DNA from 3 places in the Pseudoalteromonas sp. Of7M-16 genome. Region 1 is predicted to be linked to each of the others. Evidence: predicted binding sites of a transcription regulator. Region 1 holds the regulator's gene; each other region holds the start of a gene.

Region 1 (3,261 bases):
ATCGTCTTCTGACAATCAAAGGCAACGCAGAGATCAGTCAAGCTGGTCAAAAGATTTCCGCTCAAGAAATTCTCTACGATATGGAGAAACAGCTGATCAGCGCACAAAAAGCCAATGACGAAGGTAAGCGTGTAAGAACTGTCTTACTCCCTGTTGATAAAAAACAAGATGGTAACAAGGAGCAACAGTGAGCACACTAAAAGCCACAGCACTCGCCAAAAGCTACAAAGGCAGACAAGTTGTAAAAAACGTCGAACTCAGTGTTGAAGCTGGAAGCATTGTGGGATTGCTAGGGCCTAATGGCGCAGGTAAAACCACCACTTTTTATATGATTGTGGGTTTAGTGCCAAGTGACAAAGGCAGCATTCATATTGATCAGCAGGATATCACCTTGCTGCCAATGCATAGCCGCGCACGTATGGGGATCGGCTATTTACCACAAGAGTCATCGATATTCAGAAAGTTGACGGTTTATCAAAATTTAATGGCTATTTTGGAAACACGTAAAGACCTAAATAAAGCTCAGCGTGAAACGATACTAAACGAATTATTGGACGAATTTAATATTCAACATATTCGCTCTAGTTTAGGAATGGCGCTTTCCGGTGGAGAGCGTCGTCGAGTAGAAATTGCTCGCGCTTTAGCCGCAGATCCAAAATTTATTCTATTAGATGAGCCTTTTGCTGGCGTTGATCCCATTTCAGTGTTAGATATAAAGAAAATTATTGAGCATTTAAAAAATCGTGGAATCGGTGTGTTGATCACAGATCACAATGTACGTGAAACATTGGATGTATGTGAAAAAGCCTATATTGTTTCCCATGGTGAATTAATTGCTTCAGGTAGCCCTGAACATGTTTTAGCGGATCAAACAGTCCGAGATGTCTACTTAGGCGAACAATTCAGGCTATAGTTAAGAATAAGCGTAACAACAGAAAGGATTGTTAGAGATACATGAGGCAATCGCTACAGCTGCGCATGGGGCAGCAATTAACAATGACACCACAACTACAGCAAGCGATACGCCTGCTGCAGTTGAGCACATTAGACCTCCAGCAAGAAATTCAAGAAGCGCTGGACAGCAATCCTTTATTGGAAGTAGAAGAAAACGAACAAGAATCTTTTGACAACGGTCTAGACAAAACGCAAGAGCAATCACAGGCAAGCGAAAAAGCAGAGTCCAGCTCTGAGGAGATCCCTGAGCCACAGATCAGCGATTATGAACAAGACACTGATACAGCTCTAAATAAAGAGACCCTCAGCGATGAGATGGCGATGGATGTGACTTGGGATGAATACATCAGTGCGGCGCCGGTAAGTTCATCAGGGCCTATGCCTGAAGATGAAAGCGTCTACCAAGGACAGACAACTGAAAGCTTGCAAGAATACTTGATGTGGCAGCTTGAGCTCACACCATTTAGCGCGACGGACAGGTTGATCGCACTGTCAATTGTTGAGGGTGTAGATGACTCTGGCATTTTAACAGTATCGTGCGAAGACATTTTAGAAAGCTTGAATCTCGACAATGATCAAGACCCCGTCGAGCTCGATGAAGTTGAAGCTGTCCTAAAACGCATCCAACTCTTTGACCCAGTAGGGATCGCCGCTCGAAGCCTTCAGGAATGCTTAATTGTGCAACTCAATCAATTTGCGGCAGGCACGCCTTGGCTTGAACAAACCAAGCTAGTTATCGATGAACATATCGATCTATTAGCGAATCGTGATTATCGTACTATCATGAAGAAAACAAAGCTCAAAGAAGGTGAGCTAAAAGAAGTGATGACGTTGATCCACAGCTTAAACCCTAAGCCTGCTGCAAGTATAGTGCAAGAAGAGGCCGATTACGTAATCCCCGATGTCTCCGTTAAAAAGGTCAAGGGACGTTGGGTTGTTGAGCTAAACCCTGATTCTATGCCTAAAATAAGAGTTAACGATCATTATGCTGCTATGTCTCGCTCTGTAAAATCAAGCAGTGACAGTCAATTCATTCGCTCTCATTTACAAGAAGCAAAATGGTTTATTAAAAGCCTTGAAAGCAGAAATGAAACTTTATTGAAAGTTACTAATTGCATTGTGCAGCAACAACAGGCATTCTTTGAACATGGCCCTGAGGCAATGAGACCTATGGTACTCAATGATGTTGCTGAAATGGTTGACATGCACGAGTCGACAATATCTCGAGTAACAACGCAAAAATACATGCACACGCCTCGTGGCATTTATGAATTGAAATACTTCTTCTCGAGCCACGTTAGTACCGAGAATGGTGGTGAATGTTCTTCCACAGCGATCCGAGCACTCATCAAAAAGCTAATTGCTGCTGAAAACGCTGCTAAGCCTTTAAGTGATAGCAAAATTGCAGATGTATTAGCTGATCAAGGTATTAAGGTGGCAAGACGTACTATTGCCAAATACCGAGAGTCTTTGGCTATTCCACCGTCTAATCAACGTAAGAGCTTGATTTAGGCGTAACAAAAGAAGGAAAAATGCTTATGCAACTAAATTTAACTGGTCGCCATGTAGAAATTACCGATTCATTAAGAGACTACGTAACGAGTAAGTTTGCGAAGCTAGAAAGGCATTTTGATCACATCAACAACGTACATGTAATCTTAGATGTCGAAAAACTCATACAAAAAGCAGAAGCCACATTGCATGTCAACGGAGGTGAATTGTTTGCTTCTACAGAGCATAAAGATATGTATGCAGCAATTGATGGTTTGATTGATAAGCTAGATCGACAAGTGATTAAACATAAAGAGAAGCTAACTCGACACTAAATCATGAAACTTAGCACACTCATTTCCGAGGACTGTAGCAAAGCTGCGGTCCTTTTTAATAGTAAAAAAAGAATACTTCAATATATTAGTGAGCTGGCGCAGTCAAAAATTCCAAGTGCCAATCAACATGAGATTCTAGAAGCACTTTTAAACCGCGAAAAGCTAGGCAGTACAGGGATAGGTAAAGGGATAGCGATCCCGCATGGCAGGTTGCCAGGTTTAAATAACATTATTGCCATCATACTTGTAAACCAACAAGCCATTCCTTTTGATGCCTATGACGATCGCAATGTGGACATTTTTGTTGCACTCATCGTACCAGACGGTGAAAATAAACAACATTTAGAGACCTTAGCCAGTATCGCTGGTAAACTAAATAACAAAGCTTTTTGTAAACGACTTAGGCAAGCAAGTAATGATAGCGAGCTTCATCAAGTCCTTGTTGAGTTTGATAAATAATAGGAATTAAACGTGGAACTCA
Region 2 (3,261 bases), on a different contig from region 1:
GGTAGTAAAACGAAACGTCGCATCCAAGCTGACAAAGCCATCAATTTACGTCATGTTTGTATGGTTTGTAAGGGAGACTCTGTCATAATAGTGGCTGGCAATGGGCACTTTGCTATCAAAACTCAGGGGATCGCCCTGCAAGATGGCAATCTCGGCGAGCAAATTCGTGTAAAAAATGTAAAATCAGGGAAAACCATCCGAGCACGCGTAAAAGATGTTGATTCCGTTGCGGTCAATATTTAAAATTTTTGCTAAAGTTAGTAGTGGAATGGTCGATAAAAAGACTGAAACAACTATTTTATATGGGTCAATGTCATGGTTAATAACATTAACGGTCAAAATCAGCCAAACAATGTTGCTAATAATATTAAGCAACAACGTGCTGAATTGCAAAGAAATGATGCAAGTAATACGGCAACAAAACCTGCTGCTCAACAAAAAGCGGCTTCAGACTCGGTTAGCTTGACGCCACAGGCACAGCAATTAAAAGGCTTGCAAGACAAAGCGCAGCAAACGCCGGCATTCGATAGTAAGAAAGTAGAAGAGCTTAAAAAAGCCATTGCAGAAGGTAAGTATCAGGTTGATGCTGAGAAACTTGCCAAAAATATAGCGGCATTTGAATTCGATTTATATGGATAAAGATATTGAGCTGTGTATACAGCAACTTACGGCACAAATTACATCACTAGAAGCTTTGACCCAGCTTCTAGACGATGAACTTAACGCGCTTAGCTCTAGAAATGGCGATGGCCTAAAAGACATCGCGCGGCAAAAAATTACCTTCTTAAATACAATACAGAAGACTGATAAAAGTTTATCAACTTACCCTAAAGAGTTGTTTCAAGACCCAGATGTGGCGCCCTTAACGGAGCAAATAAATTTATTGCTACTTAAATGCAAAAATCAAAACGAAGTGAATGCAAAAGCAGCTCATTTGGCGCACATGACAGTACGTGAATTGAAAGAGATTTTGATCGGTAGGCCAATGTCGACCACCTACACAGAAGAAGGAAATGTGGTTGAAAACGTAGGCGAAATCGTCAAAAACCTCAAAGCCTAAGTTAATCTTAGCGGCAAAAAAAGCACTGTACCGACAGTGCTTTTTTAGTTAGACATGACTAGTAATAGGTGACTCGTTGAATTTTCTTCGGTTTTACCTGACCAATATAAAGGTCATATACGGTTTTCATATCAAGCTCCAACTCTGTGGTATAAATATCACCGACCGCATATGATTTGAGCACTCGGGCACCTCGGATCACCCCTTGAACTTGGCTACGCAAGCCGTCATTTTGCGCAACTACACCCCTTACGGTCGTCGTGGCGTTGAGCTGGTGGCCATAGACTTGCTCAGCTAGCTCTCGATACGCTTCCAATTTAGACACTTTAATTGCCATAAGCATTTTTTCACTATCGGTCGCTCCAGGCTGTGCATCCAATGGCGCGTACCCTATCGCTTTTAAAACCGGGTAGCTGTCTGGTTGAACGTAACTATATTCTACATGTTTGTCGATAATTGAACTGCAGCCAGCAAGACCTACCACTACACCTATGGCTAAAATTTTGCTAATTTTAAATAACTTTCGCATATGTTACCGACTCCTAATCACGCCAAATTGCCTTTGTGTTTATACAGCATGCACAAATTGCGCCAATGCTATTGGCATAGGATTTGCTGAACTATGAAATAGAAGTCAAATTTTTGATATGGTATTAAACGATGAAAAAAGTGAGTAGTACAGCTCTTGTAGCCTGTTTACTAAGCTTTGGTGCTCAAGCAGAATGGTTTGAAGTAACAGGGTATGCAAATGCATACACAACTGACAGAGCGGCGGCAAGGCAAGAAGCAGTCCAAGATGCCATAACACAAGCGCTGATTTTTTCTGGTGCAACCGTATCAAGTATTCAAACGCTCGCAGATGGCGTGCTTGCACAAGATCACATCAAAATAAAAAGCCATGGCGAAATCCAAGAGATCAATCTAGTCTCAGAAAACACACAAGATGGTGTTATGAGTGTGACTCTTCACTTAGATATTTTCCCTAAACAACAGCAGTGCCCCGAAGAGTCGTTTAATAAACAGATCACGATAACACAAAGTCAACTGATGCAACCTCATCAAGCCAGGCTAGGTCAAATTTTTGACATACATAAATCAACCAGCGAGCGCATGTATCAGACATTGATGCAGCGCAATATGTCGGTCAAGCCTATTCCATTTATAGATAAAAGCATTAATGTACGCGCGTTCTTTTCACAAAACTTTGATTACGACGCCCAGCTTATTGAGAGCCTAACAGCCTCAAGCAATAGCCAATATGTATTGCTCAGCCAAATAACCGACCTCGCCAGTACACAGCAATTAAATAGTGACTATGCTTTTTGGCAAGATGACGAATACGTGAGAAGTTTCAAAATAGACTTTGCCGCTTTCGACGCAATCAGCAAAGATAAAGTGTGGCAACAACACTATAGCGTTACAGGCGTGTGGCCCTATGAAAAAACCAAGATCATTGACGTATATAGCGACACCTTTTGGCATACTGACTATGGCAAACGCATTCAAGGTGTTTTTAATAGCCTTGCACAAGATCTAAACCAAGCATTTTCATGTTTGCCAACAAAAGGTAGGATCCTTCATAAAGACCAAGATCAGGTTGTAATTAACTTAGGCAGTGCCCATGGATTGCAAGAAGGGCAGATTTTGAGTATTGCACATCGCAGTGACGTAGCAGGTGAGAGAAACCAGTTTTTTACTCGTAGTATTCAAACAATCAATCGGGTCAAGGTGACACAAGTTAACGCTCAAAATGCCATCGCGAAAAATATAAACAGCAGACCGATGAATAATATTCAAATAAACGATATTGTCGAGCTTATCATCGCCCCCAGCGAAGACTTTGCGCTTTAACGCGGCTTCTCTAGTGCCTGTTAAATTCACATTGTAGCGGCTGGCGTCCCCGGTAGGAATCGAACCTACATCAAAGCCTTAGGAGGGCCCCGTTTTATCCATTAAACTACGGGGACACGCCATCACATCAAAGATTAAACCCTTGATTGTGCGGTTACATTTATAACAGCGCTAAACCCTAAATGACAAGTATATTTTAAAAATAGTACGCAAAAACAGAAACCTAAATGCGCAACTAAGATATGGAGTTATAAATGAGCTAGTTGTGGTGCAATGGCTTGACTACATATAACAGTCAAGCCTAGCTTATCGATAAGTGACTGTCGCACTGGGGTGAAGTATAAAATAGG
Region 3 (3,261 bases), on a different contig from region 1:
ATCACTACCGACTGACCAGACCCTAAGAAAACCAGCTTCTCGCCATTTGAACCGTCAAGGGTTTCAATATCAACTAACTCTGCCAAATCTTTAATTGCCTGATCACGCTCATTGAGCACTGAGTTTGCATTATCACTATCAGGGTTCGCATTAAGTGCACCTACCTGACCATTCAAATCACTTATTTTTTGAATTAAGTTATTGGCCTCTTGTGAGTAAATTGATAACTGCTCATTTACGATATTATTTTGGTCGAAAACAATACCAGACAGTCGGTCCATTTGATCAATGAGATTTTGTGCATCGGTGAGAAACAATGACCGCGTCACCGTAGACGAAGGTAGGTTCATCGCTTCTTGTAAATTATTGAACAGAGAGTTAATGCTGCTGTTTAAATTATTTGAGTCTTCGCCAAATAGTGTATCAACACGTGTAGACTCAGTTACAAACTGATCATAATAGGACTGACTAGATACATCTCGGTACAACTGCTTTTGCGCAAATTCATTTAGTAAGCGGACGGTTTCACCACGACCCACTTGATTACCAATTAACGTAGCATGTTCAGTACGCTCTCGAATGTACCCAACTGTGTTTAAATTGGCGATGTTTTTACTGGTCGTTTGCAGTAGTTCACTACTTGCTCTTACGCCAGATGTGCCAATATTCATTAAGTTAAAAGACATCTTAGTTTACTCCCTGACGTGCAAATGAGGACACTGCTGATTGAAAATGTGATCCACCCAATACATTTTTTATTTTATTCGCATAATTAGGATCAGTCGCATACCCAGCCTGTTGCAGTGCATCTAGGTACTCGCCGGGTTTAGACGCTTTTTGTAACGCCTCTTCATAGCGAGGATTGGATTGTAGAAAGTCAACGTAGTCGCTAAAGCTATCTTTTAACGAGTCATAAGCGCGAAAATTTGCTTGTTTTTTAACAGGTAAGCCCTGTTCAAATTCGAGTGTCATTTTACTGGCACTGTCTCCTGTCCAGCGGCTATCCGCCTTAATATTGAATAAGTTAAAACTACTATTTCCATCTTGTTTGGAGATAACATGTTTCCCCCAACCAGTTTCCAGCGCCGCTTGTGCCACCATCACAGCTGGGTTTAAGCCTATTTTTTCTGCCGCAGACTTAGCATAACCCCATAGAGTTTTCACAAACTCTTCTGGGCTTTCAAAAGCCTGAGGATCAGCAGGGGTATCTGCCACATCTTTTACTGTGCTTTTTTCTTCTACTACATCTTTATCGGGCTGATTAATTGGAGTTTGACCGCTAGCAATTCGATCGCTTTGCAACTCGGCGCCGGTACGCACAACTGATGAAGGCATATAGCCATTTTTTTCCGGAGACAGCTGCTGCACAATCAAATCTGCTAGACCTAAACTACCTTTATTCGATAATTCCAATGCCATTTGTTGGTCGTGCATATCACGATAGAATTTGACACTGCTAGAGTTGAAGGGGCTATCTTTGTCTTCGAAAGCCTCATTGGCTTTACGCATACTGGTTAACAGCATTTGAGTAAAAATTGACTCAAACTGCTGCGCAGCTTTTTTTAGCGCTTGTTTTGATGCATCACCATCACCCGCGCTTTTTAACGCATCCTGTCTCAATGAGTTCAGGTTGTTTAAATCAAAAAAGCTTTGATTATGTGTTGGATCAGTATTCATAGTTCAAAAACACGTCGCTAAAAAAGAATATTATTAACAATGCAAATTTTGAGCCAAAAAAAAGCCTCATAAAAATGAGGCTAACTTATTGATTATTAATTGATCATCATATGACAACAAGTTGACCATGTATTGCGCCAGCTTCTTTTAGCGCTTCAAGTATCGCCATTAAATCACCTGGAGCTGCACCTACAGCGTTAATAGCACGAACTAAGTCATCTAAGCTGCTACCGGGGTCAAAAACAAATGCTCTTGAATCATCTTGGTCTACATCAACAATACTCTGACGCGTGACAACTGCATCTGCATCAGTAAGAGGCTGTGGTTGCGACACATTGGTCTGTTCTGCAATGGTTACCGTTAACCCACCGTGCGTGATTGCGGCGGGCTGTAACTTAACATCTTTACCAATTACAATTGTGCCAGTTCTCGAATTGACAATGATTTTTGCCGATGTATCTGCCGGTTTAAACTCCAAGTTTTCAAGTGTAGACAGGTAAGCCACTCGTTGCGATGGATCTCGAGGTGCAATCACTCTGACTGAAGCGGCATCTAGCGCACTGGCGCTGTTTGGCCCGACTAATTCGTTGATCGTATCTGCTAAACGCTTTGCCGTGGTAAAGTCAGGACGATTTAAATTGAATGTAATGTGATCACCTTGAGTGAACGGACTTTTGACAGCGCGTTCAACCATGCCACCATTTGGGATTCGACCAACAGTGGGCGTATTGATCACCACTCGGCTCCCATCTAATCCCTCAGCACCTAATCCACCGACAATCATGCTGCCCTGCGCAATGGCATATACATTGCCATCGACACCTTTTAAGAAGGTCTGTAACAACGTCCCCCCTCTTAGACTACCAGCACTGCCAATTGAAGATACTGTCACGTCAATACTCTGACCTGGCTTTACAAAAGGTGGTAAGTCTGCGTGAACCGCTACCGCAGCCACATTTTTGATCTTTGGTTTTAAATTTCCAGGTAAGGTAATACCAAAGCTGTTCAGCATCGCTTTAAAGCTTTGTTCGGTAAAGCGACTTTGCTCCCCCGTTCCTGGCAGGCCCACAACAAGACCGTAGCCAATAAGCTGGTTGCTTCTTACCCCTTCGACAACACTAACATCTTTAATGCGCTCAGCTGCTGCTTCAAGCGATAAGATGAGTGTAAAGAGTACTACTAGAGTTTGCACAATACGCATAATTGACTTCCTTAAAATGGCATCAAGGTGCTCATGAAGAACTTGGTCAACCAACCAGCACTTTGAACTTCTTGTGTTTGCCCTTTACCCGAATATTGGATCCGTGCATTTGCAATGCGGTTGGATTCCACTTCGTTTTCAGCAGAAACATCCTGTGGTCTAACCAAACCTTCAAGACGAATAAATTCCTCTCCAGTATTAAGAGTTAACCATTTTTCGCCTCGGATCACCAAATTACCATTCGGTAAGACTCGCATTACATTCACTGAGATATTACCAAATAAACTGTTTGATTGATTTGCTTGAGCATCGCCCTGATAGGAAGAGTTGGCCCCCATATCTAGTTGGATGGCATCACCACCAATATTAACTGGGGCATTGCC

The links. The regulator sigma-54, encoded in region 1, starts transcription at its own class of promoters, with help from an activator protein. The targets are predictions, from matches to a motif close to GTTGGCACGNNNNTNGNNT.
Region 2: the regulator sigma-54 is predicted to act here: its motif matches at 1,638-1,656, upstream of MHN81_RS10970 (LPP20 family lipoprotein).
Region 3: the regulator sigma-54 is predicted to act here: its motif matches at 1,717-1,735, upstream of flgJ (flagellar assembly peptidoglycan hydrolase FlgJ).

The regions. Positions count from the first base shown of each region.
Region 1 covers NZ_JAKRFY010000003.1:279,828-283,088, forward strand. The annotation lists gene lptA (lipopolysaccharide transport periplasmic protein LptA) at 1-191, shown strand, start outside; gene lptB (LPS export ABC transporter ATP-binding protein) at 188-913, shown strand; gene MHN81_RS04995 (RNA polymerase factor sigma-54) at 955-2,466, shown strand; gene hpf (ribosome hibernation promoting factor) at 2,493-2,780, shown strand; gene ptsN (PTS IIA-like nitrogen regulatory protein PtsN) at 2,784-3,239, shown strand; gene rapZ (RNase adapter RapZ) at 3,252-3,261, shown strand, end outside.
Region 2 covers NZ_JAKRFY010000008.1:270,639-273,899, forward strand. The annotation lists gene flgA (flagellar basal body P-ring formation chaperone FlgA) at 1-243, shown strand, start outside; gene flgM (flagellar biosynthesis anti-sigma factor FlgM) at 316-639, shown strand; gene flgN (flagellar export chaperone FlgN) at 632-1,060, shown strand; gene MHN81_RS10970 (LPP20 family lipoprotein) at 1,119-1,589, opposite strand; gene MHN81_RS10975 (flagellar assembly protein T N-terminal domain-containing protein) at 1,721-2,911, shown strand; tRNA gene MHN81_RS10980 (tRNA-Arg) at 2,953-3,027, opposite strand; gene MHN81_RS10985 (FlgO family outer membrane protein) at 3,218-3,261, opposite strand, start outside.
Region 3 covers NZ_JAKRFY010000018.1:134,950-138,210, forward strand. The annotation lists gene flgK (flagellar hook-associated protein FlgK) at 1-686, opposite strand, end outside; gene flgJ (flagellar assembly peptidoglycan hydrolase FlgJ) at 688-1,677, opposite strand; gene MHN81_RS18260 (flagellar basal body P-ring protein FlgI) at 1,784-2,878, opposite strand; gene flgH (flagellar basal body L-ring protein FlgH) at 2,890-3,261, opposite strand, start outside.